DNA from 3 places in the Rhizobium sp. AN80A genome. Region 3 is predicted to be linked to each of the others. Evidence: riboswitches for the same ligand, from Rfam matches in the RefSeq annotation. Region 3 holds a riboswitch; each other region holds the start of a gene.

Region 1 (9,971 bases), on a different contig from region 3:
CTCGCGCAATCAAGGCCGCTCGACGGCGACGTCTATACGCTGGAGCGGGACCGGGAAGGCCGCCACGGCAGCATCATGAAGTACAATCTCAACAAAGGGGAACAAAAATGAGAACGACATTCCTGCTTTCCGCCATGGTCGCTGCCCTTGCGGCGTCCACGGCGCCGACGTTCGCGGCCGATTGCGACATCACCGTCGGCCTCGTCATGGAACTGACCGGCCCGGCCGGCGAATATGGCCAGGCGGGCGCCAAGTCCGTCGAGATGGCTTTCCGCGATATCAACGATGCCGGTGGCGTCAATGGTTGCAAGATCGTTGCGGACACGCGCGACAGCCAGAGCCAGGGCAACGTCGCTGTCGATCAGGCGACCCAGCTCGTCAACATCAAGAAGGTGCCGGTCGTCATCGGCGGCATCATCTCGTCGGTCTCTATCCCGATCCTGACATCGGTGACGGCGCCGGCAGGCGTCGTGCAGGTCTCGCCCGCATCCTCTTCTCCGACGCTGACCGAGCTTGGCCGCAGCGGCAAGACCAACGGCGTCTTCTTCCGCACCATCACGTCCGATGCGCTGCAGGGCACGGCGGCCGCGAAGTTCGCGATCGATCAGGGCCTGAAGAAGATCGCGATCATCAACGTCAACAACGACTTCGGCGTCAACATGGTCAAGGAGTTTTCGACCGCGTACCAGAAGCTCGGCGGCACGATCACCTCGACCACGCCCTATAACGAGAAGCAGTCGAGCTATGCCTCGGAAGCCAGCGCCGCCATGGCCGGTGATCCCGATGCGCTCTATCTCGTCAGCACCCCCGTCGACGGCGCCACCATTGCCCGCGCCTGGGTTTCCGGCGGCGGCAAGCAGACCTTCCTGTTGAACGACGGCATGAACTCCAAGGACTTCATCGAAAGCGTCGGGGCGCAGTATCTGGAGAATGCCTACGGCACCTCCTCGGGCACCAGCCCGACGGCGTCCACGGAATATTTCAATGGCAACTACGAAGCCTTCTCCGGCGGCATCTCGCCGTCGGCGCCGGCCGCCGACCGCTCCTATGACGCCGGCGCGATCGTGGCGCTGGCGATCGCCAAGGCCGGCAAGGCCGACGCGGCCGCCATCAAGGCAGCGATGCCCGAGGTCGTCGCCGAGGGCGGCACGCCCATTTACGCCGGCAAGGCCGAGTTCGCCAAGGCGCTGCAGCTCATCAAGGATGGCAAGCCGGTGAAGTACGAGGGCGTCATCGGGCCCGTCAGCTTCGACAAGTATGGCGATATCACCGGTCCGTTCCGCTTGTGGAAGATCACCAATGGCGAAGTGACCACGCTCGGCGAGCTGAGCGCCGAAGAAGTGACCAAGATCAAGGCCGCGCAATAATGCGTCAGGCGACATGGGAGCTGTGCTCCCATGTCGCACCAGTCTGGTCTGGGCGCACAGATGATTTGTTGGGTAAACAGCGTCGTTCGCGGGTCGCGCCGTGCAAGACGACGAGGCCGGGTCTCGTGTGACAGCCGCGCGATCCATCGGCAACCGGAACCACAACGACAGACCATCGACACATGAAAAAACGTCCAATCCTCCTATCGATCTGTTCGATCACCAGCCTGCTCGTCATGACATCCACGGTATCCGCACAGGATCTGGAGAATGGACGACGGGCCTTCCGGTCCTGTGCCTCCTGTCACTCGGTCGATTCAGAGCGCAGCGGCTTCGGCCCGTATCTCAAAGGTGTCGTCGGTCGTCCCGCGGGCAGCTTGTCCGGATATAGATATTCCGAGGCGATGAAAGCGGCCGGCGCCGGCGGGCTTGTCTGGGACGAGGCGGCGCTGGCGGAATTCCTCTCCAGCCCGAAAAAGAAAGTGCCGGGCACGAAGATGAGCTTCGGCGGCCTCTGGACGACTTCGGAAATTGACGACCTGATCGGCTACCTGCGAGCCAATCCATAAACGCGCCGAATGTCGGTTCGTCATGGCTTGACGTCTTGGCGCCTGATCGCCTAAGTCTCATTCGATGGTTCCCGAAGGGATGACTTCCGACGGGATTAATAGGGAACACGGTGCGGATGACCCGAATGGGGCCAAGACCGTGGCTGCCCCCGCAACTGTAAGCGGATTGCCTGATGTCCTCGTGGTGTTCTTCTGGAGCACCATGCCACTGCGAAAGCTCTTCGTGGGAAGGCAGATGTCAGGCGCATATCCGCAAGCCAGGAGACCTGCCGTCAAAACAGTGTCCACCATCCCGGACGGGGTTGTCCGGAGAGGAGCATCATATGATGGTTTTTGACGTCAACCGCTGGCGCGGTCCCGCTTTATTCCCCTCCGTAACTCTCATGTCCGTGATCCCGAGATAGCGTTCGCCGCCGCACGATATCGAGCGAGCGCTTTGCTGTGTCGTTCCGCATCGTTCGCGGCGGTCCCCGCTTCGAGTTTCACAGCCGCAGCCAGTGGGCTGCGGGCTTCAGCCATACATGAGGACCAACATGAACCGCATCATCCTGCGAACCGCGCTGCTTTCGATCGCGACGGCTTGCACTTTCACGACCTTTCTCCCGTCCGCCCAGGCCGCGGCGACGACCTATCCCTTGACGATCACCAATTGCGGTCAGCAGGTGACATTCGACAGCGCGCCGAAGAAAACGGTGTCGATCGGCCAGGGCATGACCGAAATTCTCTACTCGCTCGGCCTTGCCGACAAGGTGGTGGGGACGGCGGTCTGGGTCGGACCGGTGCTGCCCGCCTATGCCGAGGTCAACAAGGGGATCAAGCGACTGGCAGACAACGATCCGAGTTTTGAATCCGTCGTCGGCCAGGAGCCGGATCTCGTCGCGGCTGAGTTCGAATGGCACGTCGGCACGCAAGGGTCGGTCGGCAAGCGCGAGCAGTTCGCCGGTCTTGGCATCAAGACCTACGTTTCTCCGGCCGATTGCGTCGCGAAGACCAATACGAATGGCGGCGACGGCGTGCGTAGCGAACTCTTCACGATGGAGCTGATCTATCGGGAAATCGCCGAACTGGCTGAGATCTACGACGTCCAGGATCGCGGCTCAGCCCTGATTGATACCTTGAAGAAGCGCGAGGCGGATGCCGCTGCGTCGCTCGGCGGGTCGGCAAAGGATCTGCCGATCGCTTTCTGGTTCTCCAGCAAGGAAGTGGCGGGTGATGCCTTCATCGCCGGCAAGAACAGCGCTCCCGCCTATATTCTGAAGATGCTCGGCGCCCGCAACGTCGTCAGCACCGAGGAAGAGTGGCCGCTGGTCGGCTGGGAAACGATCGCGCAGGCCAATCCGGCGGTCATCGTCATCGCCAACATGGACCGCCGTCGCTACACCGCGGACGATCCCAAGGCGAAGATCGATTTTCTGGAAAAGGACCCGGTCACGAGCCAGCTCGACGCGGTGAAGAACAGGCGTTTCGTCGAGATGGATGCGCAGTCGATGAACCCGACGATCCGCACCATTGATGGCCTGGAAGGCCTGGCCGCGGGCATCAAGTCCTTCGGTCTCGCCAAGTGAGGCACGCGTCGATAACCCACCGGGGATGGGGAACGCTGCTGCTTCTCTTCGCTATTGCCGCCGCGGCATTGGGCCTTGTCATCAGTCTCGCCGTGTCGATCGGCGAGATTCCCATTCCGGTCGCCACGACGGCCAAGGCCGTGGCGAACCGTGTATTCGGCACCGGCTTTGAACTGAGCCGCATCCATGAAGGCATCATCTGGGACTATCGGCTGAGCCGCGCGCTTGTCGCCGCAAGCGCCGGCGCGGCCTTGGCGCTATGCGGCGCGGTGCTGCAGGCGCTGTTGCGCAATCCGCTGGCCGAGCCCTATGTGCTCGGCATCTCCGCCGGCGCGTCCACCGGAGCGGTCGCCGTCATGATCCTCGGTTTCGGCTACGGGGTCCTGACGCTTTCGGCCGGCGCCTTCGTCGGCGCTGTCGCCGCGTTCCTGCTGGTCTCGTTGCTCGCCGCCGGCTCCGGCGGCGGGACTGACCGCATCATCCTGGCCGGCGTCGCCGGCTCACAGCTTTTCAACGCGTTGACGTCCTATATCGTCACGACGTCGGCCAATGCCGAGCAGGCGCGCGGTGTCATGTTCTGGCTTCTCGGCAGTCTCGCGGGCGTGCGTTGGCCGGATGTCTATCTCGCCGCCCCTGTCGCGATCGGCGGCTTCCTCGTCTGCATGCTCTACGCCCGCGCGCTCGATGCGTTCACCTTCGGCACCGATGCGGCGGCGGCGCTCGGCATTCCGGTCGCCGGCATCAGGATCGCACTGCTAGCTCTCACCGCGTTGTTGACGGCAACGATGGTCAGCATCGTCGGCTCGATCGGCTTTGTCGGCCTCGTCATTCCGCATGCGGCGCGCTTCGTGGTCGGGCCGGGGCATGGACGCTTGTTGCCGGCAACGGCGATATCCGGCGCCATCTTCATGGTGGTCGCCGATATCGTCTCGCGCGTCATCGTCCCGCAGCAGGTGCTGCCGATCGGCGTGGTCACCGCGCTCTTCGGCGCGCCGGCATTCGCGCTCATTCTCTACAAGGCGAGGCGACCCGCATGAGCATTTCCATCAGCGACGTGTATTGGGCAACGTCAGGCGTGCTTGTCGTCAAGGGCGTGAGCCTCGAGGTGCCAACTGGCCAGACGCTTGGCCTGATCGGGCCGAACGGTTCCGGAAAATCCAGCCTGCTGCGATTGATCGGCGGGCTGCGCAAGGTCAAGAGCGGCGTCATTACGCTCGGTGATACCGGCATCGAGACGATGCCACGTCGCGATATCGCCAAGCGCGTCGCCTTTGTCGAGCAGCAAGCCACGACCGAGACGCAGGTGACGGTGACCGAGGTCGTGCGTCTCGGACGTACACCCCATCGTGGTCCGCTGGCGCCTTGGAGCACTGTTGACGAAGAGGCGGTGGACAACGCGCTGCGGCAGGTAGGCATGCTCGGAAAAGCACGGCAGCTCTGGCACACGCTGTCGGGCGGCGAGCGTCAGCGCGTTCATATCGCGCGCGCCCTGGCGCAGACGCCGAGCGAGCTTCTGCTCGACGAGCCGACCAATCATCTCGACATTCAGCATCAGCTCGAAATCCTGTCGCTGGTCTCGAAACTGCCGATCACCAGCATCGTCGCGCTTCATGATCTGAACCTCGCCGCCATGTTCTGCGACAGGATTGCCGTGCTCAGCCAGGGTCGGCTTGTCGCGGTCGGCCCGGCGGACGAGGTGCTGACGGAGGAGCTGATCGCCGACGTGTTCGGGGTGCGCGCCCATATCGAGCGTTCGCCGCATCACGGGCGGCAACATATTCATTTTCTTGACTGCATTTCTTGAGGTTCGATGTCCATCAGACAAACCAACTTCGATCTGAAGGAAGAGATCCGGGAGTATTGGTCCAAGCGTTCGCAGACTTTCGATCTTGCCTTCGGTCACAGGATACCGCGTGGCCCGGAGTTCGATGCCTGGCAGCAGCCGATGCGCGATCACCTGGGGCCGACGCCTTTGCGTGTCCTCGAACTCGCCTGCGGGACCGGCGAGGTTACGGCGCTGATCCACGATCTCGGCCATGATGTGACCGCGCTGGATTTTTCCGAGGCGATGCTGTCCGTCGCGAATGCCAAGCATGCCGGCAAGGACCGGCTGCGTTTCGTGCTCGCCGACGCGGAAAACCCGATGGAGCCGGACGCCTGCTACGACGCCATCATTTGCCGGCATCTGGTCTGGACGCTGACCGATCCCGCAAAGGCGTTCGGCGAGTGGCATCGGGTGTTGAAGCCGGGCGGCACGCTGCTGGTGTTCGACGGCGATTGGGCGAAGCCGACGCGGCTCGGCCGCGCTGCGGCATGGCTCATCCGCCGGATCGATCGTTTCTGCGGCGCGGACCGCCATTATGATGGCGCGATGAGCGAGCGCCATTCGGCGATCATGTCCGCGCTCCCCTTCGGCGCCGGGCTGCGGCCGGATGATCTCATTCCGCAATTGAAGCAGGCCGGCTTCGTGGACTTCGAGATTTCGTCGCATGGCCCGATAGCCAAGGCGCAGCGACGTGGCGCCAATCTGCGCAACAAGCTCAGAACGCTGGTCTACCGGCGCTTCATTCTCGTCGCCAAATCCGCTGGCGCCTCGCACGGTGGCGAGGCCTGATCTATCGCCAAAAGGCGGTCGAATTGGTGCCGTCGGCGAATTTTGCGGCGTCTTGTCATCGGAGCATGTTGACGTGATCGGCTGGACTGGGTCATCTGCGGATAACGGCATGGCGCTCATGCTTGCGGTGATCGGCACGGGAGGCCGCTAACTGTCTCGAACGGCCGAGCGCCGGCAGTCTCAAGGGAGGAATACACCTGTCAGCCAGCCCGATCGGATCGGGATGGGCTGAAACCCTTGAACGCTAGGACTCCCGCAATGGCATACAGCACGACGATCGAACGAACGCGTTTCGGCTTTCGCGATCTCAAGGACCTCCTCGCGAAAGCGACGCCGGAACGTTCCGGCGACCAACTCGCCGGCATCGCGGCAAGCGGGCCGGTCGAGCGGCTCGCGGCGCAGATGGCGCTTGCCGATCTGCCGCTGAAGGCGTTTTTGGCTGACGAGGTTATCCCGTCGGAGAGTGATGAGGTCTCCGCGCTGATCGCCAGGCAGTTCGACGCCAAAGCCTTCGCGCTGATCAGCTCGTTCACGGTGGGTGAGTTTCGCGAGTGGCTGCTGAAGCCTGAAACCGATCAGCGGGTACTCGAAGCGATCACCTATGGCATCACGCCGGAGATGCTGGCCGCTGTTTCCAAGATCATGCGGCTGCAGGATCTGATCGCCGTCGCCGCCAAGCGGCAGGTCGTCACGCGCTTTCGCAACACGCTCGGCCTGACCGGCCGATTGTCGACCCGCAACCAGCCGAACCATCCGACCGACGATAGCCGCGGCATTGCCGCCTCGGCGATCGATGGTCTTCTGATGGGCTCCGGCGACGCCGTGATCGGCGTCAATCCGGCGACCGACAGTGTCGAGGATTATGTGCGGATCGTTTCGCTGCTCGACGAGATCCGCGAGCGGCTCGCCATACCCACGCAAACATGCTGTCTCGGGCATGTTACCACGGCCATTCGCGCGGTCGAGGCGCGTGCGCCGGTTGATCTGATGTTCCAGTCGGTCGCGGGATCGCAGAAGGCCAATGAAGGCTTCGGCATCGATCTCGCGCTGTTGAAGGAGGCGCAGGATGCCGGGCGATCGCTGAAGCGCGGCATGCCGGGCGCCAATCTGATGTATTTCGAAACCGGGCAGGGGGCAGCACTTTCGGCCGACGCCCATTTCGGCGTCGACCAGCAGACGATGGAGACGAGGGCCTATGCCGTCGCGCGTGAGTTCGATCCGCTGCTGGTCAATACGGTCGTCGGCTTCATCGGGCCCGAATATCTCTTCAACGGAAAGCAGATCATCCGCGCCGGCATCGAGGACCATTTCTGCGGCAAACTGCTCGGCCTGCCGATGGGTGTCGACGTTTGCTACACGAACCATGCCGATGCCGACCAGGAAGACATGGACACGCTGTTGACGCTGCTTTGCGCGGCAAACGTCAATTTCGTCATCACGGTGCCTGGTGCCGACGACATCATGCTGAACTACCAGTCGCTGTCCCACCACGACGCCGTGTTCTGCCGCGAGACCCTTGGGCGCCCGCCGGCGCCGGAGTTCGAGGCGTGGCTTCGCGACGTGGGACTGACCAATGAAGCCGGGGCGCTGTCGGGTGCGCCTGCCATGCTGACCGATTACTTGTCGAGGGCCGCTCTTGTCTAAGTCCGACGCCGCCGAACTCAGAACCGATTGCCAGCCAGCCACCGTCGATCTCACCGAGATGACCGATGCGCGCGTCGCACTCGGGCGTTTCGGATCGGGCGCGCCGACCAGGGCGCAACTGGCCTTCCTGCTTGATCATGCCCGCGCCCGCGAAGCGGTATGGTCTACCGTCGACGAGAACAGGCTGAAGAGCGATCTAGAGGCGCTCGGGCTGGATGTCGTCTCGGTGGAAAGCATGGCCGAGGATCGCGGCAGCTATTTGCGCCGGCCGGATCTCGGCCGCAAATTGTCGCGCGCCTCGGTCGAGCGTCTCGCCGCCTTGCCGGCTGACGCCAAGGGGTGCGACGTTGTGATCACCATTGCCGATGGTCTGTCGTCGAGCGCAGTGGACATCAATGCAGTCGCGCTCGTGCGCGAGCTTTCGAGGCTTCTGACCAGTGCCGGCTTGTCGATCGGACCTGTTGCCGTCGCCCGCCAGGCGCGGGTGGCGCTCGCAGACGAGGTCGGCGAAATTCTCGGTACACGGATGACGATCGTGCTGATCGGAGAGAGGCCCGGTCTCTCCGCGGCCGATAGTCTCGGCGCCTACATCACCTACGAGCCGTCGGCCGGTACGCCGGATTCCCGGCGCAACTGCGTCTCGAACATGCGCGAGGGCGGCCTCTCGATGGAACAGGCGGCGAAGACCATCGCCGGTCTCGTCGCCGACATGACGAAAACAGGTGTCAGCGGCGTTGGCCTGAAGGAAGCGCTGGCCAGGCTCCCCGGCGCTTCGTAACAGACTTCACCGGATGCCGGCCCGTGCGCGGGGTCGCGTGTCGTTGCGCTCGTGCTCGAAGATGGCGCCGGGAAGCGGCAGCTTGCCGCGAACGATGTCCGAGCCCTTCTCGCCGACCATGATGGTCGGAGCGTTGGTGTTGCAGGAGGGAACGCGCGGCATGACGGAGGAATCGCAGACACGCAGGCCTTCCAGCCCGTGCACCTTGAGATCGAGCCCGACGACCGCGTCTGCGCCCGTGCCCATCTTGCAGGTTCCGACGGGGTGATGGTCGGTCTTGGCGTTGGCGCAACCATAGTCGAAGAGTTCGTCGTCGGTCATCACCTTCGGCCCGGGAAGCCGCTCGGCCAGCACGAAGGGCTTCAGCGCCGCCTGCTGCATGATCTCGCGCGCGATCTTCAGCCCTTCCAGCGACATTGCCCGGTCATGTGGATCGGACCAGTAGTTCGGATCGATGAGCGGGGCTGCCGCCGGATCGGATGACTTGAGCCTGACGGTGCCGCGCGAGCGGGGATGGAGATAGGCCGAGTTCAGCGTCACGCCGGCGTTCTTCAGCCGCTCCACGCCCGCCTCGATGCCGGAGCCGAGGCCGAGGTGGAACTGAATGTCGGGGGAACGCGCATTCGGGTCCGCATACCAGAAGCCGCCCGTCTCGAAGAGCGAGGACGCAACCGGCCCCGTGCGGAAGAGAATGTATTCTAGCCCCGCCCAGACCGTCCGGTGCAATTTGGCGACGCCGTCATAAGTGTGGTCGCCGGTGCATTCGCAAATGACGAAGAGATCGAGATGGTCCTGCAGGTTGCCGCCGACGCCGGGGAGATCGTGGCGAACCTTGACGCCGACGGATGTCAGATGATCGGCCGGGCCGATGCCTGATTGCAACAGGAGCTTCGGCGAGCCGATCGCGCCCGATGACACCAGGACTTCGCGCTCGGCGCGGATCACTTCGGAGCCTTTGTCCGTCACCACTTCGACGCCGACGGCCCGCGTTCCCTCGATCACGATCCTGCTCACGCGGGCGCCGGTGCGGATGGTCAGGTTCTTTCGGCCCTTGATAGGCGAGAGATAGGCAAGAGACGCGGACGAGCGGCGGCGGTTGCGCTGCGTCAGCTGGTAGAAGCCGATACCCGCCTGCTGCTTGCCGTTGAAGTCGTGATTGTAGGGAATGCCGAGCTCCTGGCCGGCGCGGATATAGGCGTCGCAGATCGGTAGCGCGGAGACGGGCATCGAGACGCCGAGCGGCCCGCCATAGGCGTGGTAGTCGTCGGCGAAGCGCTGGTTGTCCTCGGCACGCTTGAAATAGGGCAGGATCGAGCGGTAGTCCCAGCCCTCGCAGCCATCCTCGCTGGCCCAGAGATCATAGTCCGCTGCATTGCCCCTTGTGTAGAGCTGGGCATTGATGGACGAGCCGCCGCCGATCACCTTTGCCTGCGT
Region 2 (9,971 bases), 240 kb from region 3:
GCCGCCGACCAGCGTCGAGGCGATGAAGGCGATCGAGCCCCAGACCCGCATCGAGCCGTAGTCGAAACCCCAGCGCCGCACGCCCGAGATGACGATCGATCTCGACCACGGGCACATAGGGAGAAAAGGTCGCGCCCTGGATCGTGTAGACGATCAGCACCGGCCAGAAGGTGTCGGTCCAGTAGAGCGCGATCGCCGTCAGGAGCGACAGGCCGCCGGAAAACACCAGCACGTCGGCGCGTTCCTTCATCCTGTCGGCATACATCGCGACGACGGGCGCCACGAGAACGCGCACCACCATCGGCACGGCCAGGATGATGCCGATTTCACGATCGCTGAAATCGTGCATCGCCAGCCAGATGGGGAAAAACGGCAGCGCGACACCGTTCACGAGCAGTGGCGCGCAGTAGGACAAAGCGCTCAGCAGCCGGAAATGGGCTGGCGCGGCCTCGGTGAAGGAGGCTTTCGTGGCGGGAATCATCGGTGTGACCTGAAAGGAACCTTTGCGTTGCCTAACATGTCACCGTAAGCGCGACCAAGGCGAGAAAAGGTCGCCCCAAACCGATTTCAAAAATAAGCCGAAGCTGTCGCGAAACGGCAACGGCAGCACCCGCACAATTCCGTTTCGCAACAGCGAGATATCAGGGCGCTAAGCTGCCTGCTGCGCCGGCTCGCGCTTGCGATGATCTTCGAGCGCCAGCGGCGCCGGAGCTAGGGCGCCACCCATGGTGCGCCATTCGATGAGTTCGAAGGTGCCGTCTTCGTGTTCGGCGATCGCCGTGCAGCTCTCGACCCAGTCGCCGGTGTTGATGTAGCGCACGCCGTCCATGTCTTCCATGACGGCATGGTGGATGTGGCCGCAGATCACGCCGTCGGCGCCGCTCTTGCGGGCTTCCTCGGCCACGACCTTCTGAAACTCGCCGATGAAGTTGACCGCGTGCTTGACCTGCAGCTTCGCCCAGGCCGAGAACGACCAGTACGGCATGCCGAGCTTGCGGCGGACAGCGGCGAGCCCGATATTGATCATGATCGCCATGTCGTAGGCCCAGTCGCCGAGATAGGCGAGCAGGCGGGCATTGCGCACGACGACGTCGAATTCGTCGCCGTGCAGCACCAGATACTTCTTGCCGTCGGCCGCTTCGTGCATCATCCGCTCGGCCACTTCGATGCCGCCGAAGTGCATGCCGGGGAAGTCGCGCAGGAATTCGTCGTGATTGCCGGGGATATAGATGATGCGCGTCCCCTTGCGCGCCTTGCGCAGCAGCTTCTGGATCACGTCGTTGCATTCCTGCGGCCAGTACCAGCTGCGCTTCAGGCGCCAGCCGTCGACGATGTCTCCCACGAGAAAGATCGTGTCGGCTTCATGGTACTTCAGAAAGTCGATCAGGAAGTCGGCTTTCGCGGCTTTCGAGCCGAGATGCACGTCGGAAATAAAGAGCGTACGGAAGTGGCGGGTATCCATATTGTCCTTCACAAGCATCCTGCCCGTGCCCCATGCTTCATCTGTGCCCCTGAAAACCAGACTCGTGTTTCAGGATGATGACACGAACGTGATCGGCGGCCCTTGCTGACCAATCGGCGGCATCACGCGGGCGCGGTTCGACATTTGCGCAATTTTTGAGAACAGGAACCGAAATTCCCGCTGTTACCGCCTTTCGATTGATGTATTGAAAGCGCTCCAATGAAAGCATGTGCGGCAGCCCGGAGCATTACGATGGATCACAGCGACAAACCGAAGACGGACAACAAGGCGGCAGGCGGCAGCCTCGATGAACAGGCGTTGTTCTTCCACCGTTATCCCCGTCCCGGCAAGATCGAGATCCAGGCCATCAAGCCGCTCGGCAACCAGCGCGATCTGGCGCTCGCCTATTCGCCGGGCGTCGCCGCCCCCTGTCTTGCCATCCGCGACAATCCGGAAACGGCCGCCGACTATACGTCGCGCGCCAACCTGGTTGCCGTGATCTCCAACGGCACCGCCGTTCTCGGCCTCGGCAATATCGGCCCGCTGGCCTCCAAGCCGGTCATGGAAGGCAAGGCCGTCCTCTTCAAGAAGTTCGCCAACATCGACGTCTTCGACATCGAGGTCGACGCATCGACCGTCGACCATATGGTCTCGACCGTCGCCTCGCTGGAGCCCACCTTCGGCGGCATCAATCTCGAGGACATCAAGGCGCCGGAATGTTTCGAGATCGAGCGCCAGCTGCGCGAGAAGATGAAGATCCCGGTTTTCCATGACGACCAGCATGGCACCGCCATCATCGTCGCCGCCGCGATCCTGAATGGCCTGGAGCTCGCCGGCAAGAAGATCGAGGAGGTGAAGATCGTCGCCTCTGGCGCCGGTGCCGCGGCCCTTGCCTGCCTCAATCTGCTGGTCACCCTCGGCGCCAAGCGCGAAAACATCTGGGTTCACGACCTCGAAGGCCTCGTCTACGAAGGCCGCGTCGAGCTCATGGACGAATGGAAGAGCGTCTATGCGCAGAAGAGCGACACGCGTACGCTCGCCGAAAACATCGGCGGCGCCGACGTCTTCCTCGGCCTGTCCGCCGCCGGCGTCCTGAAGCCCGAGCTCCTGGCGCAGATGGCGGATAAGCCGCTCATCATGGCGCTCGCCAACCCGAACCCCGAAATCATGCCCGATCTCGCCCGCGCCGCCCGCCCCGACGCGATGATCTGCACCGGCCGCTCGGACTTCCCCAACCAGGTCAACAACGTCCTCTGCTTCCCCTACATCTTCCGCGGCGCGCTCGATTGCGGCGCCGTCACGATCAACGAGGAAATGAAGATGGCCGCCGTGCGCGCCATCGCGGCACTCGCGCGCGAGGAGCCGTCCGATGTCGCCGCCCGCGCCTATTCGGATGAAACGCCGATCTTCGGCCCCAACTACCTGATCCCCTCGCCCTTCGATCCGCGGCTCATCCTGCGCATCGCCCCCGCCGTCGCCAAGGCTGCGGCCGACAGTGGCGTGGCACTGCGCCCGATCGCCGATTTCGATGCCTATCTCGACCAGCTGAACCGCTTCGTCTTCCGCTCCGGCTTCGTCATGAAGCCGATTTTCGCGGCGGCTAAGAATGCCGACAAGAAGCGCGTCATCTTCTCCGAAGGCGAAGACGAGCGCGTGCTGCGTGCCGCCCAGGTCCTCCTCGAGGAAGGCATCGCCAAGCCGATCCTGATCGGCCGTCCGCAGGTCATCGAAACACGCCTGCAGCGCTACGGCCTGCGCATCCGTCCGCTGGCGGATTTCGACGTTATCAATCCCGAGGACGATCCGCGCTTCCGCGAATATGTCGAGCTCTATTTGTCGCTGGTCGGCCGCCGCGGCGTCATCCCGGAAGCCGCCCGCACCATCGTTCGCACCAACACGACCGTCATCGGCGCGCTGGCGCTGAAGCGTGGCGAGGCGGACGCGCTGATCTGCGGTCTCGAAGGCCGCTATGAGAAGCACCTGCGCGATGTCCGCCTGATCGTCGGCAAGCGCCCGAATGTCCGCGATTTCTCGGCGCTCAGCCTGCTGATCTCGCAGCGTGGCGCCACCTTCTTCACCGACACCTATGTCACGTTCAACCCGACGGCCGAGGAAGTGGCGGAATCCGCCGTGCTCGCCGCCGAGGAAATCAAGCGCTTCGGCATCACGCCGCGCGCCGCCCTGGTCTCGCATTCGAACTTCGGCTCGCGTGAATCCGAGAGCGCCACCAAGATGCGCGACGCCCTGCAGCTCGTGCGCGAGACCGCGCCCGATCTCGAGGTCGATGGCGAGATGCATGGCGAGAGCGCGATTTCCGAAACGCTGCGCAAGCGCGTCATGCCCAACACGACGCTGCACGACGAAGCCAACCTCCTGGTCTTCCCGAACCTCGATGCGGCCAACATCACCCTTGGCGTCGTCAAGTCGATGATCGATGGCCTGCATGTCGGCCCGATCCTGCTCGGCGCGGCCATGCCCGCCCATATCCTGGCGCCGTCGGTCACCTCGCGCGGCGTCGTCAACATGGCCGCGCTCGCGGTCGTCGAGGCCTCGCAACCCGCCTGATCTGGCCGCCTGATTTGGCCCGCGCGGATGTGTACCGGCGTGATTTGCCTTGAACGCCGGAAATGCGTTAGGCTTTGAGCGGCAGCTTGTTAAGACAAGCAGGTTATATCGAAGGGCGGGCCATGGTCCGCCCTTCGCCATTCGGTATTTGCTCACTGACGGGACGATGCCTTGATCCGCCTCAATATGGCCGCAGCATTTCTGATTGCCCTATCCGCCCCCGCCTATGCGCAGATGGCGCCGATCTGCGGCCAATTGCGCGCTCGTCTCGCCACCGTACCCGAGACGATCGGCGGCAACTCGCCCGAGGTCCGCAGGTTCGCCAGCGCCATCGCCGAGCAGAACATCGAGCTTCGCAAATTGCGCAGCGACCTGCGCCGCAACGGCTGCAGCAGCGGCAGCATGGTGATCATCGGCGGCGACAATGCCGGCTATTGCGGCGAGCTCGATCAGGCCGAAGCGAAGATGCTCGACAACATCGCCAACCTGCAGATGCGCCGAGACCAGCTGCGCGCGCAAAGCCCCGACGCCCGCCTGCGCAACGAGCTGTTCGCGGCCCTCGATGAAAACAACTGCAATGCGCCGATGCAGCAGTATGACGAACCGCAATATGCGAGCCCGCCCAGCATCGACGATCAGGCGATGCGCGATGACACCTTCATTCCGCTCGGTGGCGAGCGGCAGCGCTCCTACACGTTCTCGCCGAGTGGCCAGCCGCTCTCCAATCTGAATACCGTCTGCGTGCGCACCTGCGACGGCGGATTCTTCCCGCTCCGCTCGAACGCCACCTCCTTCGATTTCGCCCGCGACGCCAGCACCTGCCAGCAGATGTGCCCCGGCATCCAGACGGAGCTCTTTTATCGCGACGTCTCCAGTGGCGAGACGGACAGCATGATCTCGGCCTCGTCAGGCGCTCCCTATAGCGCCATGCCGTATGCCTTCGCCTACAAGAACCGCAAGCCCGGCGAGACGTCGTCCTGCAGCTGCAATCTGCCCGCCTATTACGAACAGATGCGCCGCAACCAGCAGGTCGGCGAGCCTCCGCCACAGCAGAGTTCGATCACATCGATCGAAACCCCGAAACCCGCCATCGCCAAGCCCGAGAGCAACGCGACGCCGCAACAGCCGGCGCCACCGCCCCAGCCGCAGGTCCCCGATCGTCCCTACGATCCGACAGCCGGCAAGGTGCGCCAGGTCGGCCCACAGTTCCTTGCCGGCGACCGGGGTACGATCGACCTCAAGAACCCCGCCATGCCGGGCGCGCAGCAGCAACAGCCGCCGGCACCCGCGCCGAAGCGGTAGGGGCATCGCCGGCTACACGCCCCCGCCCCAGCGATCCGCAAACACCAGCTCGTCCAGCGGCAACCGCTGCCGCCATCCCTTCGCGGCGAGTTCCGGCTCCTCGTAAAGCCGGTCGACATAGCCAACGCAGAGCCAGGCGACGATCTCGATCCGCTCAGGCACGCCGAGCGCGCGCTTCAGATCCCTTTCGTGGAAGATGCTGACCCAGCCGACGCCGACGCCTTCGGCACGCGCCGCAAGCCACAGGTTCTGGATGGCGCAGACGGTGGAGTAGGAATCCATTCGCATGTTGTGCGTCCGCCCCAGCACCACCTCGCCGCAGCGATCCGGATCGCAGGTCACGCAGATGCCGACGGGCGCGGTGCGAATGCCCTCCAGCTTCAAGGCGCGGTAGGCCTGCTGACGCTCGCCGGAAAACATCTCCGCGGCCTCGGCATTGGCCTTGGCGAAAGCCTCCCACACGGCCGATCGCACGGCCTCGTCGCGCACCACGATGAAATTCCACGGCTGCATGAAGCCGACCGAAGGCGCGTGATGGGCAGCCGAGAGAAGCCGCCCGATGACGTCATCCGGTACCGGATCAGGCAGAAACTCCGATCGCACGTCTCGTCTGGTCTCTATGGCTCTATAAACGGCGTCGCGCTCGCTCGCCGAAAAGGCACCGGCGCTCGTGAGAGAGCCAGATTGGTCTGGTCGCATCGTCAATCCCCAACAACACAACCGGCCGCTGTCCAGGCGGTCAGTCTATGGATGTCGGGCCGGTCTTCTGACTTGGCTTCATCCGTCTGCGGCACCTTCCCGGCAAATCGCCAGTGGCATCAAGCGGCAGACGTCGGCCTTACAGCGTTGGGCACGTTCCGGTCTTGCACCGAATTCCCGATTCTCCCGCAAGCGCGCGGGCACCCGACGCGCCACCTATGCCGACAAACCGCGCCGGATGCAATCGCTCAAGCTTCGACCGGGAAATATCGGACATAAGCGAACGCGTCACCGTCAGGTGACCAGTTCGGAACATTGATCGACCCCTGCCCGCCGAAGAGCGTAAACAGCGTCGTCAGGTTGCTGCCATCCATATCCATGATCCGCATCCGCACATGCTTGTCGCGCGGGTGATCGAAGACATCGGGATCGTAGGAGATGAGCACGACCTTGTCGTTCCTGGGCGATGGATGCGCGAACCAGTTGCCGTAATCGTCGTGCGTCACCTGCTCGACGCCGGTTCCATCAGGGCGGATGCGCCAGATCTGCATCAGGCCGGTGCGGCTGGAATTGAAGTAGATCCAGCGTCCGTCGGCCGAGTAATCCGGCCCGTCATTGCGCCCCTCGCCATGCGTCAGCCGCCGTTCCTCGCCGCCTGTGACGTCGATCGTGTAGATGTCGAAGACGTCGTCGCGAATGCCGCAATAGGCGAGTTCCTTCCCGTCGGGCGACCAGCCGTGCCAGTAGGAGGGATGATTGGTGGTCACCAATTGTGGCGTGCCGCCATCGATCGGCAGCGTGTAGATCGCCGATTTGCCGAACTCAATCTTGTCGGAAATGACGATCCTCGTGCCATCGGGCGAAATCCCGTGGTCGTTGTTGCAGGCCGTCGCGAAACCGGTATCGACCTTCTCCACCTTCGCCGATCCGTCGAGCGCCAGCCGGTAGAGCAAGCCTTCGTCGTTGAGCAGCAGATAGCTTCCGTCCGGGGCGTAATTGGGCGCTTCCACCAGCCTCTCGGTCTGCCAGATCACACGGGTCTCGCCCGTCCTGATGTTGTGGATCTCGACGGAACTGCGCATGCAAACCTCCTCTTACGCGAACACCTTAAAGACCTACGACAGCTAAATCGGGCGCGCAAGGATCGCGCAGTCGCGGCGTCGCCCGGCCCTGCCGCCGTGTCCATCTGGCCCGGGACAACCGGGCGTCGAGAAGTTTGTGATCAAAAAAACGTTAAGGCCGGGAAACAACCATGGTTCATCTGGCGTTCATGACAAAGATGTGACAGTTCGATGACATTATCATGACGCTGGAGTTCCGACATTGATCGCGCAAGTTTTAAGGTCCGGAGCGGCAATGCGCGAGGCGGTGCTCTATGGTGGCGTCGGCTCCCAAACCCGTCCATCCATCCTGCGCGGCTCGATCGCGGTCGCCCTGACTGCGGTGATGGCGCTGCTCGCGACGTTCTCTGTCGAAGTGATCTCGCGCGGCGGCGTCACCGATGTCGGCGCCTTCCTGACGTCGATGGCCCGTCCGGGAATGACGACGGTCGTCATGTTGACGGTCGTCATGCTGTGCGTCGATGCGGCGCTCGGGCGACGTTTCCTGTCGGCGCTGGTGGTCCTGCCGCTCGTGCTGGTGCCGGCGCTGATATCCAACCAGAAACAGCACTATCTCTCCGATCCGCTCTATCCCTCGGACATGCTGTTCGGCCGCCAGATCCTCGAACTGCTTCCCGTCATGGTACGCGACCGGCCGATGACGGCGGTGGCGGTGGCCGTCGGCATTCTGCTCTCGGTCACCGGTCTCCTGCTTGCCTGGCGCCATGCCTGGCGCCGCCTGCCGAAGATGACAAGCCGCAATCGCATCCGTAATCTCTGCCTGACGGTTCCCGTCATCGCCGCCTTCGGCTCGCTGATGGATTACTCGCAGTATTCCTATATTCGCGACCGCCTGCAGGTCGTGCCGATGATGTGGGATCAGAAGGAGAACTACCGCAGCAACGGCTTCATCCTCGCCTTCATCTTCAACATACCCATGGCCGACGTCGCCTCGCCCGCGGGCTTTGGAACGCAGGCGCTCGACGCGATCCCGTCGCGCAATTACGGTTACATCAAGGGGCCGAGCGACAAGCCCGACGTGATCATGCTGATGAGCAGAATCCTTCTGGGATCCGACGCGCCTGAAGACGCTGGAGTTCCAGCAGGACCCGATGCCGACCATTCGCGCCGCGCAGTCCGGCCACGTCTTCTCGCCGGAATTCGGCGGCATGACCTCGAATGTCGAATTCGAGGCGCTGACCGGCTTCTCCAACGCCTTCCTGCCCTATGGCAGCATCCCCTACCAGCAATATATCCGCAACGACGTCCCCTCGCTCGCCACCTTCTTCCGTGGCGAAGGCTATGCCGCCCGTGCGCTCCACCCGTTCAGCGGCTGGTTCTGGAACCGCAACGAGGTCTACAAGAATTTCGGCTTCGAGGAGTTTCGCACCGAGGAAACCATGCCGGCCATGGAAAAGCGCGGTATCTTCGCTTCCGACGACAGCCTGATGCGGGAGATCATGCAGGAGGCCGACGGGCTCGATCAGCCCTTCTTCTTCTTCGGCGTCACCTTGCAGGGACACGGACCCTACGAGGCCAACCGCTATGCCAGCAACACGGTCGACATCGCCGGCAGTCTGACCGACGCCGACCGCACGACGCTCGGCACCTATACCCAGGGCATCAAGGAGGCCGACGACAGCTTCAGGATGCTGACCGAATGGGCGTCCAGGCGTGATCGCGAGACCATCATCGTGCTCTGGGGCGATCATCTGCCGCCCCTTGGAAGCGTCTATACCAACACCGGCTACATGCCCGATCAGGTCGCGACCCGTCGCGCCTCCGTCGATGTCATGAAGCAGGAACACGAGACGCCGCTGGTCATCTGGTCGAACAGGAAGGGCGTCAAGCAGGATGTCGGCACCATCAGCCCGTCGCAGCTGCCCTATCACCTGCTGAAATTCGCCGGCTACGAGCACCCCTTCTACACCGGCTTTCTCGGCCGCGTGCAGAAGAAATACCCGGTCGTCGACCGCTACCAGCTGATCGCCCGCGACAACGCCGCCTCCCCCGACTGGATCCGCGACGCCAAGACCGTCGATCCGCTGGTCCGCGACTACCGCTACCTGCAATACGACGTCATGTTCGGCAAGGGGCAGAGCATCGAACGCTTCTTCCCGCAGCACGCCTGGCTGAAGGCCGAGGGCACCTGAGTCTGGCATTCGCGCATCTTGCTGCATTGCATTCCTGGCGCAGAACGGAATACTCCCCGCCAACACAAGTTGATCGGGAGTCGCGCCATGAACAATCTCTCCAGTCTGGTCCACCTGCATTTCGACAAATCCGCCAACGAACTCGGCGACATCGAAAAGCGCGTGCTGGCGAAGGCGCATGCGCGCAAGGTCATTTCGACGGATATCAACGCCGCCCTTAGCGCCGAATCCTCATTCGGCGAGCGGATGGCGGACAACATCGCCCGCATCGGCGGCTCCTGGGCCTTCATCACCACCTTCCTGGTCTTTCTGGCCGTCTGGTGCGTGGTCAACACCATCATTCTCGCCACCGGTGCCTTCGACCCCTACCCCTTCATCTTCCTCAATCTCGTCCTCTCCATGGTCGCCGCCATCCAGGCGCCGATCATCATGATGTCGCAGAACAGGCAGGCCGAGCGCGACCGCTTCGAGGCCGCCAAGGACTACGAGGTCAACCTGAAGGCCGAGCTGGAAGTGCTGTCGCTGCATCAGAAGATCGACATGCAGGTGATGACCGAAATCGCCGCCCTGCGCGAGGATATCGCCAAGCTCACCCGCAAGCTCGGCGATTGACATCCGGGTGAGCGAAAATTTAGCCGGCCACAGGCACGGCGCGTCATTTCCGTACACTCCGATATCTCGCGGGTACAC
Region 3 (9,971 bases):
CATCGTCCCCGGCGACGTGCTGCGTGCGATCATGCCGGTCCTGCTCGTGGTGATCGCGCTCTATTTCGCGCTGAAGCCCAATCTCGACGATGTCGACAAGCACCGCCGCATCACGCCCTTCGTCTTCGGACTGACACTCGTGCCGGCGATCGGCTTCTACGACGGCGTGTTCGGTCCGGGCACCGGCTCGTTCTTCATGCTGGGATTCGTCTCGCTGGCCGGTTTCGGCATGCTCAAGGCCACCGCCCACACCAAGCTCCTGAACTTCGGCTCGAACCTCGGCGCCCTGATCGTCTTCGCCTCCTTCGGCGCCACGCTCTGGAAACTCGGCCTGATGATGGGTGTCTGCCAGTTTCTCGGCGCGCAGCTCGGTTCACGGCTTGCCATGCGCATCGGCGCCAGGCTGATCAAGCCGCTGCTCGTCATCGTCTGCATCGCGTTCACGATCAAGCTCCTGTCCGACCCAGCCAATCCGCTACGCGTCTGGCTGGGGGTCTGAGGTTCAGAAAAGCGCGAGAAGCAGCGCTCCTGAGGCGATCAGGCTGACGCCGAGCCAGTTCATCATGTTGAGCTTCTCGCCGAGAAAAACCACGCCGAAGATGGCGACGAGCACGATCGACAGCTTGTCGATCGGGGCGACCCGCGCCGCGTCGCCGATCTTCAAGGCGCGGAAATAGGCAAGCCACGACGCGCCGGTCGCCGCGCCCGACAGGCAGAGAAACAGCCAGGTCTTTGCCGATATGCTGGAGAAGGGCTGCCACTGCCCGCTTGCCAGCACGATCGCGCTGATGATCGCGAGGATCACCACGGTGCGGATCAGCGTCGCGAAATCGGAATTGACGCCCGCCACGCCGATCTTCGCGAAGATCGCCGTCAGCGCCGCGAAGGCAGCCGACAGGACGGCCCAGAAGACCCAGCTTTGCGTCATCAGAACTCCACGCCCGCCTGTCCCTTGATGCCCGAGCGGAACGGATGCTTGATCAGCTCCATCTCGGTTACCAGATCGGCGATCTCGATCAGCTCATCCTTGGCATTGCGCCCGGTGAGAACGACGTGAGTCATATAGGGCTTTTCCGTTTTCAGGAACGCCACGACATCGTTGATATCGATATAGTCGTAGCGCAGCGCGATATTGATCTCGTCGAGCAGCACCATCGAATTGCGCTCGTCGCGGATCAGTTCCTTCGCCTTCTCCCAGGCAGCGCCGGCGGCCGCGACGTCACGGGCGCGGTCCTGCGTTTCCCAGGTGAAGCCCTCGCCCATCGTGTGGAACTGGCAGACATCGGAGAAATGCTTCTCGATCAGGTCGCGCTCGCCTGTCCACATCGCACCCTTGATGAACTGCACCACGGCCGATGGCTTGCCATGCGCGATATGGCGGAAAATCATGCCGAAGGCGGAGGACGACTTGCCCTTGCCCTTGCCGGTGTGGACGATGATCAGGCCCTTCTCGCCCGTCTTCGTCGCCATGATCTTGTCGCGCGCGGCCTTTTTCTTGGCCATCTTCTCGCTGTGGCGGGCATCGTCGTGGCCAGTGGCCTCCGTCGTGGTCTCGGTCGTTTCCTCGGTCATGTCGCTATTCCCCGGATGCAAGCTTCAATCGATCGGCGGCATCGCCGCCGCCTGATCTGTCGTGTGTGTTGTCTGTCGCGGTAAGATCGAACCGCGCGGAATTGCTGCGCGGCGTCCAGAGCCGCCGCTCGATCGCCTCCAGCAGCCGTTCCTTCATTTCCTCGTAGGCGGCCGGGTTCTTCCCGAGCATGAAATCGCGCACCTTCTGATCCACGACGAATGCCTGATAGACCGCCTCGAAATGATGGTTGCCGACCGCGCCCGTGGTCGCCGCGAAGGCGAAGAGATAATCGACCGTGGCGGCGATCTCGAACGCGCCCTTGTAGCCATGGCGCATGACGCCATCGATCCACTTCGGATTGACGACGCGGCCGCGCACCACGCGGGCGATCTCCTCTTCCAGCGACCGTATGACCGGCTTCTCCGGCATGGAGTGATCATTGTGATAGATCGACGGCCTGATGCCGCCGAGCGTCTCCGCCGCCGCCGCCATGCCGCCTTCGAACTGGTAGTAATCGTCGCTGTCGAGCAGGTCGTGCTCGCGATTGTCCTGGTTCTGCACGACAGCCTGAATGGAGCGCAGCCGCTCCTCGAAGACGCCGCGCTCGGCCCGGCCCTCTTCGCCGGCGCCATAGGCGTAACTGCCCCAGACCAGATAGGCCTCCGCCAGATCGGCGCGCCGCTCCCAGCCCTTCTCATCGATCAGCGCCTGCAGCCCCGCGCCATAAGCACCCGGCTTCGACCCGAAAATCCGATACCCCGCCCGCCGCCTTGCCTGCGCCGCGTCGAGCCCGGCCTCTTCCAGCCGTGTCGCCTCGCCCCGCATGCGTGCCGCGATCGGGTTATCCTGCTCGTCCTCATCCAGCGCGCCGACAGCCCGGATCGCCTTGTCGAACAAAGCGATCTGCTCGGGAAAGGCATCGCGGAAAAAGCCTGAAATGCGCAGCGTCACATCCACGCGCGGCCTTCTCAGCATGGCCTGTGGAATGATCTCATAGCCTGTCACTCGCCGCGATGTCATGTCCCACACCGGCTTGACGCCGATCAGCGCCAGCGCCTGGGCGATATCGTCGCCGCCGGTGCGCATGTTCGATGTCCCCCAGGCCGTCAGCCCGAACGACACCGGCCATTCGCCGTGATCCTGCACATAGCGACGCACCAGAAGCTCCGCCGATTTCTTCCCCAATTCGTAGGCCGCCGGCGTCGGCACCGCGCGGCTGTCCACGGAGTAGAAGTTCCGCCCCGTCGGCAAAACATCCGGCCGCCCCCGCGTCGGCGCGCCGGAGGGACCGGGAGGTACGAAGCGACCGTCGAGGCCGCGGAGCAAGCCTTCGATCTCGGCGTCGCCGCAGGCGAGGATGGCGGGTTTCAGGCGGGTTTCGATCTCGTCGAGGACGGCTCTGGTCTGGGACCAGAGGGGTGGGCATGGCAGTTCGCCGGACACGAATTTGGCGGCGAGCAGTTCAATACGCTCAACAGCGTCGCCCTGGGTGCGCCAAGGATCGGACGAGACGTCCGCGAGGATCTCGGGGCGTGGCCCGGTCCATGCGGCGGCCATGTCGCAGTTCAGGGGGTCGAAGGAAGCGCCGGCGGGTGGGATACCCCCCTCTGCCCTGCCGGGCATCTCCCCCACAGGTGGGGAGATTGGCTGGGCTTGCCCGCTCGCTCGAACCTCACCGTTTGGTTGGGGAGCAGACCACGAGTCGATCTCCCCCCCTTGTGGGGGAGATGTCCGGCAGGACAGAGGGGGGGTATCACGCCCGCAAGGCTCCCCACCACATCACCAACACTCCCAAACACATCCCCAGCTATCGCCCGCTGCAAACTCCGGTCACCACCCTCACCCAGCCCGCGCGGCACCCGCGCCAGCGCCACCGTCAGATCCGTCAGCAACCGCCCCTCAGGCGACACCCCGAAGACATGCAGCCCGTCGCGTATCTGCATCTCCTTGAGATCACAGAGATAGGCGTCGAGCTTCTTCAGCGCCTCGGTCTCGCTTTCTCCCTTCGATATCCCCGCATCCTGATCGAGCCCGATATCGGCGACCAGATCGAGGATCTGCTTGCTGAGCAGCCGGATACGCCGTGGATCGCCGCCCGACGCCTCGTAATATTCGTCGACAAGCGCCTCCAGATCCTTCAGCGGCCCGTAGCTCTCGGCGCGCGTCAGTGGTGGCGTCAGATGGTCGATGATGACGGCGGCCGTGCGGCGCTTGGCCTGCGTTCCCTCGCCGGGATCATTGACGATGAAGGGGTAGAGATGCGGCAGCGGCCCGAGGATCGCCTCCGGATAGCAGCTTTCCGAAAGCGCCAGCGCCTTGCCGGGCAGCCATTCGAGATTGCCGTGCTTGCCCATGTGGATCACCGCATGCGCGCCGAATTCGTGGCGCAGGAAGGCGTAGAAGGCTAGGTAGCCGTGCGGCGGCACAAGATCCGGCGAATGGTAGCTTTCCTTCGGATCGATATTGTAACCGCGCGCCGGCTGGATGCCGACGAGCACATCGCCGAAGCGCGTGAACGGCAGCGCGAAGACGCCATCCACGACATAGGGATCGGCCTCCGGCCCGCCCCAGCGCGCGCCGATCTCGTCTTGAATCTTTTTCGGAAGAGTTGCGAGGAAATCCCTGTAACGACTCATTGAAAGCGTCTCGCGGACGACCTTGCCGTCGCGACCGGAATTGGTGGGCCCGTCCATGATGTGGCGCATCAGCGCATCGCCACTCTCGGGGATGTCACCAACGGGATAGCCGGCCTTGCGCATCGCCGACAGCACCTCGATCGTGCCGGCCGGCGTATCCAGACCGACGCCGTTTCCGAGCCTGCCGTCGCGGTTCGGATAGTTCGCCATCACAAGCGCTACCCGCCGCTCCACCGGTCTGGCATGGCGAAGCCGCGCCCAGTTGGCGGCCAGACGCGCGGTGTAAGCCATGCGTCCCAGATCCGGCTCGCTGGCAACGATATTGGCCTCGACCAGCGCATCATAGCGCGCCGCCGACTTGAACGAGACCGCTCGCGAGAGAACTCGGCCATCGACCTCGGGCAGCGCCACGTTCATGCCGAGATCACGCGCCGACAGCCCTTGCGAGGAACTCTCCCACACCTCCTTCGAGGACGCCGAAAAGATCGCCTGCAGCACCACGGCATCGCTGGCTTCCAGCACAGTCGGCTGCCGTTCCGCACCCGGCGCGGACACGGCGAAGCCGGTGGTGTTGATGACGACGTCGGGCCTGGTGATCGCGAAGACGCTTTCGAGGATGCCCTTCGAGACGGGATCCTTGAGGCTGTAGGCGAAGACCGGCAGCGGCCGGATTCCTTGAGCGATCAGAGCCTCGATCAGCGCCTCGACGGGCCGGGTTTCACCGCTCTGCACCAGGGCGCGGTAGAAGGAGATGGCGATGGTGGGACGGTCTGTAGCCGCTGGCGTCTCGCCCGTAGCGCCCCCCTCTGCCCTGCCGGGCATCTCCCCCACAAGGGGGGAGATCGACTCGTTGTTATCTCCCAGCCAAACAGTTGAGACTGGAGCGAGCGGGCGCTCCCAGCCAATCTCCCCACCTGTGGGGGAGATGTCCGGCAGGACAGAGGGGGGTAAGCCACCCGCCGACAGCAGCCGCCACTCCTCGACCCCGACAACACCCCGCCCCGGCCACCAGACCCCGGCCTTCATCAGGGGGGCCGCCGCCTCCGGCTTCTCCGCCCCGGACAGCATCGCCTCGGCATAATCAAGAAACGCATGCGTATTCGCGTCACCGCCCTCGATCAGATAGGCCCAGAGCGCATTCAGATCCTCGAGCGGTACATTCGAAAACGGCGTCAAGCCCGCGTCCGGTTTCGGATCTCCCGGCAGCACCGCGATCAGCGCGCCGTGTCGGGCCGCCGCCGCATGCAGCGCCTCCAGCGCGTAATGGAAATAGCTGGCGCCGCCCAGCGCCCTGACGATGATCAGCTTGGCATGCCGCGCCGTGCGCTCGACATAGGCATCGACGGACATCGGATGCTTGAAGTTCATCAGGCTGGCGATGCGCAGCGACCGCGCGCCGGAACGCCGGCCCTGCGCGACCGCCACCGCCGCCAGTTCCGTGTCGGCGGCGGAGAGGAACAGGATGTCGGCGGGAGACTGACCAAGATCGATCGCCTCCTCGCCGTCGCTGATCGTTCCCTGCTGGGCTAGAAGAAGGTGCATGGCGTTAGGTCTTTACGGGAAATATTGGTCGCAGGCGTAGAGTGCGCGGCCCCCTCATCCGCCCTACGGGCACCTTCTCCCCGCTGGGGAGAAGAGGAAACGAGACGTTGCGGCATATCCCTTCTCCCCCACGGGGAGAAGGTGCCGGCAGGCGGATGAGGGGGCCACACCGCACCAGTCAAACCATCCTCAAATCGACAACCGCCCATGCCAACCATCAACCTTAAACCAGACCCTCGATCGCCTCACGCACCGCGCCCTCGTCCATCTCGTGCAGGCCGATGACCACCAGCCGCGTGCGGCGCGTCTCGCCGGATGCCCAGGCGCGGTCGAAATAGTGGTCGATGCGGCTGCCGACCGCCTGCAGCTGCAGGCGCATCGGCTTGCCGGGGACATCGACGAAGCCCTTGAGGCGCAGAACGTCGTGTTCGGCGATGATGCCCTTCAGGCTCTCGACGAAGGCGACGGGATCGGCGACCGGGCCGAGATCGACGACGAAGCTGTCGAATTCGTCGTGGTCGTGCGGCGTACCGTCCTCGTGCTCGAGTTCGTGGTGGGACTTGCGGTTGCCGATATCCTCCTCGGTGCCGATGCCGAGCCCGAGCAACACGCTCGTCGGCACCACGCCGTTTTTGGCCTCGATGATCACCGGTTTGCGCGCGGTGCGCGAGGCAACCTCTTCACGCACACGAGCAAGGCCGGCGCCGTCGATCAGGTCGGTCTTGTTGAGGACGATCATGTCGGCGCAAGTGAGCTGGTCCTCGAACAGCTCCTCGATCGGGCTTTCGTGATCGAGCGTGTCGTCCTCGACACGGCGGGCTTCGACGGCATCGTGATCGTCGGCGAAACGGCCGGCGGCGACGGCGGCGCTGTCGACCACGGTGATCACGCCATCGACGGTCACCTGCGTGCGGATGTCAGGCCAGTTGAAGGCGGCGACCAGCGGCTGCGGCAGGGCAAGACCGGAGGTTTCGATGACGATATGATCAGGCCGGTTTTCGCGCTCCAGGAGCTTACTCATCGTCGGAATGAAGTCGTCGGCGACCGTGCAGCAGATGCAGCCATTGGTGAGCTCGATGATATCGTCCTCTGTGCAGTTTTCCGCCCCGCAGCCCTTCAGCACCTCGCCGTCGACGCCGAGGTCGCCGAACTCGTTGATGATGAGCGCGATCTTCTTGCCATTGGTGTTGGAAAGCAGGTTGCGGATCATCGTCGTCTTGCCGGCGCCGAGAAAGCCGGTGATGACGGTGGCGGGGATCTTCTGCTGGCTCATAAAATTCAACCCTTCATTTTCAGCGGCAGTCCCGCCGCGATAAAATACACGTCCGCGGCGACCGCCGCGATCATCTGGTGCAGCCGGCCGGCATGGTCGCGAAACTCACGCGCCATGCGATTGTCCGGCACGATGCCGAGGCCGACTTCATTGGAAACGATGACGAGGCGCGCCTTGGCGCGCGGCACGTGGGCGGCAAGCGCCGCGAATTCCGCCGCCATGTCGCGCTCCTCCATCATCAGATTGGTGACCCACAGCGTCAGGCAGTCGACAAGCACCGCCCGCCCCCCGCCGTCGATCGCGGCCAGCTGGCCGACAAGATCGAGCGGCTCCTCATGCGTGGTCCACAGGTCGCCGCGATCGGCCTTGTGCTGGTCGATCCGCGCGCGCATCTCCTCGTCCCAGGCACGCCCGGTGGCGACGTAGTGGCGCTCGAGGCCGCTGTCGATGACGCGTTGTTCGGCGAAGCGAGACTTGCCGGAGCGCGCGCCGCCGAGGATGAGGGTGGAGGAAGCCGTGGTCATGCCGGAACGGCTTCCATTGTCGAGCGCCGCGACCCGCCAAGATCGCCCTCATTCCTGTGCCCAAGCTTGGCTCGGGCGATGTCACAGGAATCCAGTGCGCCCAAGTCCTTGGGCGCGAGAGACCACCGACCCAGCAGAAAAGAGTCATTCACCGCGCGGACGCACGGTGGCTGGATTCCTGTGACGAGCACAGGAATGAGGGAGCTTATATCGAACATCGCGAGCGTCCGGCCTGACGCCGACGCCAAAATCTCATTGTCTGCCATGACAACCTCCGTGCTGGCATCGGGCAAAGCGCCCCGGGTTGGGCTTTGCGCCCGGCACGAGTGGCAGGTCTCCTGGCTCGCGGGTCCAGGCGACGATCGGGAGAGCAGCAAGTGGCTCTCCCGATCGTGCCATCGGATCTTCCTCGCCTTCCCGGCTGCAATCATGAAAAGGCGGACGATTCGTAGATAGGGAGGCGTCCAACCCCGGTTGATCATGGCTTGCATCGCCAGTGGCTTTTCCGCCGCCTTCAGCCCCTTGTCCGCCTGCACCACGCAGGCATCAGGCAAGAGCGCATCCGACGCCGGACGGAAGACCCTGACCGCTCTACAGTCGCGGGGTCGGCTGTGATGAAGGCGCCCTGGTTGGGTCCACCCCGTCACATTCCCTTTTCATCCGCATCGCTTTTGGCGATCCGGAACCATCCGTTATCGATCCATCGTTAGGCAAGCGCGGCCGCGAAGTCAATCGACCGCCAAACGCCGCCACCAGCCAAATTGGCGAGACGCATTCCAAAGACGATCATCTCTACCAGATTTATCGTCTATAATCATGGACTTAATGTCAAAAAAAACTTGTTGTGCCGGCCGGGTTTTCGCCGCATTTGCAGCGCAAGCGGCCAGCACCGCTTTATCCCCATTCCCGCACAACCTTGAACGGGCCGCCGCCCGCCCAATTTTCCCACCATGCGCCTGAAAATCAATCTCCGACAGCTCGGCCCGATTCACACGCTTCTCGATGTCGGGCGCATGCGCGCGCTCTTGCGGCGCAGCGAAATGGGCATGGTGCTTGCCGGCGCGTTGGTCGGCGTCACCTCGGGCCTCGCGGTGACCGCGATGAGCCTGATTTCGCGTGAAATGCACAGCCTGATCTTCGGCATCAGCGACGTCGAACGCCTGAGTTCGTCCGAGATCAACGACAAATTCCTGCTGATGGCGGCCCCGGTCGCCGGCGGCGTCCTGCTCGGCCTCCTGATGTACGTGCTGGCCAAGACCCGCAAGAAGCCGATGGTCGACCCGATCGAGGCCAACGCGCTGCATGGCGGCCGCCTGTCGCTGACCGACAGTATCATCGTCGCGATCCAGAATCTGATCTCCAACGGCTTCGGCGCCTCGGTGGGCCTGGAGGCCGGCTATACCCAGCTGGCCTCGGGCATCGCCTCAAAGCTCGGTTACAAGCTCCAACTGCGCCGCGCCGACCTTCGCGTGCTCGTCGGTTGCGGCGCGGCGGGCGCCATCGCGGCCGCGTTCAATGCGCCGCTCACGGGCGCCTTCTATGCGTTCGAGCTGATCATCGGCACCTACACGATCGTCTCGCTGACACCGGTCGTCGTCTCGGCGCTCGTCTCCACGCTGATCGCCCGCTGGCTGGGCGGCAGCGATTTCATCATCGATATCGGCGATTTCGGCACCGTCATGCCCGCCGATTACATACCCGCCATCCTGCTCGGCGCTTTCTGCGCCGGCATCGGCATCCTGATCATGCAGGGCGTCGCCTTCGTCGAGGAGCTTGCCCGCCGCAGCTCGATCGCGCTCCCGTTTCGCCCCGCGCTCGGCGGCATCGTCGTCGGCCTGCTCGCACTGGTGACCCCCCAGGTACTGTCGGCCGGACACGGTGCCCTGCAACTCAATCTCGCCCGCGATGTTGCCATTCCGGCGCTGGTGGGTCTGTTTCTGCTGAAGGCGTTTGCGTCGGCGATCTCGATCGGTTCCGGGTTCAGAGGCGGTCTTTTCTTCGCCTCGCTGTTCATGGGCGCGCTGCTCGGCAAGTTCTTCGCCTACTCGGCCCCCTATTTCGCCCAGGCGTCGCTGACGCCGATCATCTATGCCGTCGTCGGCATGAGCTCGCTTGCCGTTGCCGTCATCGGCGGGCCGCTGACCATGACCTTCCTGGCGCTCGAGATCACCGGCGACTTTCCGATCACCGTGCTGGTTCTCGCCGCCGTCATCACCTCCTCGCTGGTCGTACGCAGCACCTTCGGCTACTCCTTCGCCACATGGCGCTTCCACCTGCGTGGCGAAAGTATCCGCAGCGCCCACGATGTCGGCTGGATTCGCAATCTGACGGTGAACAAGCTGATGCGCGCCGACGTCAAGACGGCCAAGGTTGGCACCAGCATCGAAGCCTTCAAGGAAAGCTTCCCGATCGGCTCGGCGCAG

What was found. A riboswitch is a leader RNA that binds a small molecule or an ion and turns the genes downstream of it on or off. The one in region 3 is predicted to bind cobalamin.
Region 1: it holds a riboswitch for cobalamin, as region 3 does, so the genes downstream of both, P3R82_RS04355 (ABC transporter substrate-binding protein) here and cobU (bifunctional adenosylcobinamide kinase/adenosylcobinamide-phosphate guanylyltransferase) in region 3, are expected to answer to the same signal.
Region 2: it holds a riboswitch for cobalamin, as region 3 does, so the genes downstream of both, bluB (5,6-dimethylbenzimidazole synthase) here and cobU (bifunctional adenosylcobinamide kinase/adenosylcobinamide-phosphate guanylyltransferase) in region 3, are expected to answer to the same signal.

What each region holds. Positions count from the first base shown of each region.
Region 1 covers NZ_JASJPX010000001.1:926,295-936,265, reverse strand. Annotated here, with positions in the region: gene P3R82_RS04370 (aldo/keto reductase) at 1-111, shown strand, start outside; gene P3R82_RS04365 (ABC transporter substrate-binding protein) at 135-1,367, shown strand; gene P3R82_RS04360 (cytochrome c family protein) at 1,550-1,936, shown strand; cobalamin riboswitch at 1,985-2,225, shown strand; gene P3R82_RS04355 (ABC transporter substrate-binding protein) at 2,470-3,501, shown strand; gene P3R82_RS04350 (iron chelate uptake ABC transporter family permease subunit) at 3,537-4,538, shown strand; gene P3R82_RS04345 (ABC transporter ATP-binding protein) at 4,535-5,305, shown strand; gene P3R82_RS04340 (class I SAM-dependent methyltransferase) at 5,312-6,115, shown strand; gene P3R82_RS04335 (ethanolamine ammonia-lyase subunit EutB) at 6,374-7,759, shown strand; gene eutC (ethanolamine ammonia-lyase subunit EutC) at 7,752-8,537, shown strand; gene P3R82_RS04325 (GMC family oxidoreductase N-terminal domain-containing protein) at 8,544-9,971, opposite strand, start outside.
Region 2 covers NZ_JASJPX010000003.1:927,772-937,742, reverse strand. Annotated here, with positions in the region: partial or broken gene P3R82_RS16125 (MFS transporter) at 1-481, opposite strand, end outside; gene P3R82_RS16120 (UDP-2,3-diacylglucosamine diphosphatase) at 650-1,462, opposite strand; gene P3R82_RS16115 (NADP-dependent malic enzyme) at 1,715-4,027, shown strand; gene P3R82_RS16110 (DUF2865 domain-containing protein) at 4,199-5,329, shown strand; gene bluB (5,6-dimethylbenzimidazole synthase) at 5,342-6,028, opposite strand; cobalamin riboswitch at 6,068-6,251, opposite strand; gene P3R82_RS16100 (hypothetical protein) at 6,277-7,110, opposite strand; partial or broken gene P3R82_RS16095 (LTA synthase family protein) at 7,385-9,281, shown strand; gene P3R82_RS16090 (DUF1003 domain-containing protein) at 9,369-9,893, shown strand.
Region 3 covers NZ_JASJPX010000003.1:686,783-696,753, reverse strand. Annotated here, with positions in the region: gene P3R82_RS14970 (TSUP family transporter) at 1-499, shown strand, start outside; gene P3R82_RS14965 (EamA family transporter) at 503-928, opposite strand; gene cobO (cob(I)yrinic acid a,c-diamide adenosyltransferase) at 928-1,572, opposite strand; partial or broken gene cobN (cobaltochelatase subunit CobN) at 1,577-5,751, opposite strand; gene cobW (cobalamin biosynthesis protein CobW) at 5,975-7,024, opposite strand; gene cobU (bifunctional adenosylcobinamide kinase/adenosylcobinamide-phosphate guanylyltransferase) at 7,030-7,548, opposite strand; cobalamin riboswitch at 7,859-8,253, opposite strand; gene P3R82_RS14940 (chloride channel protein) at 8,499-9,971, shown strand, end outside.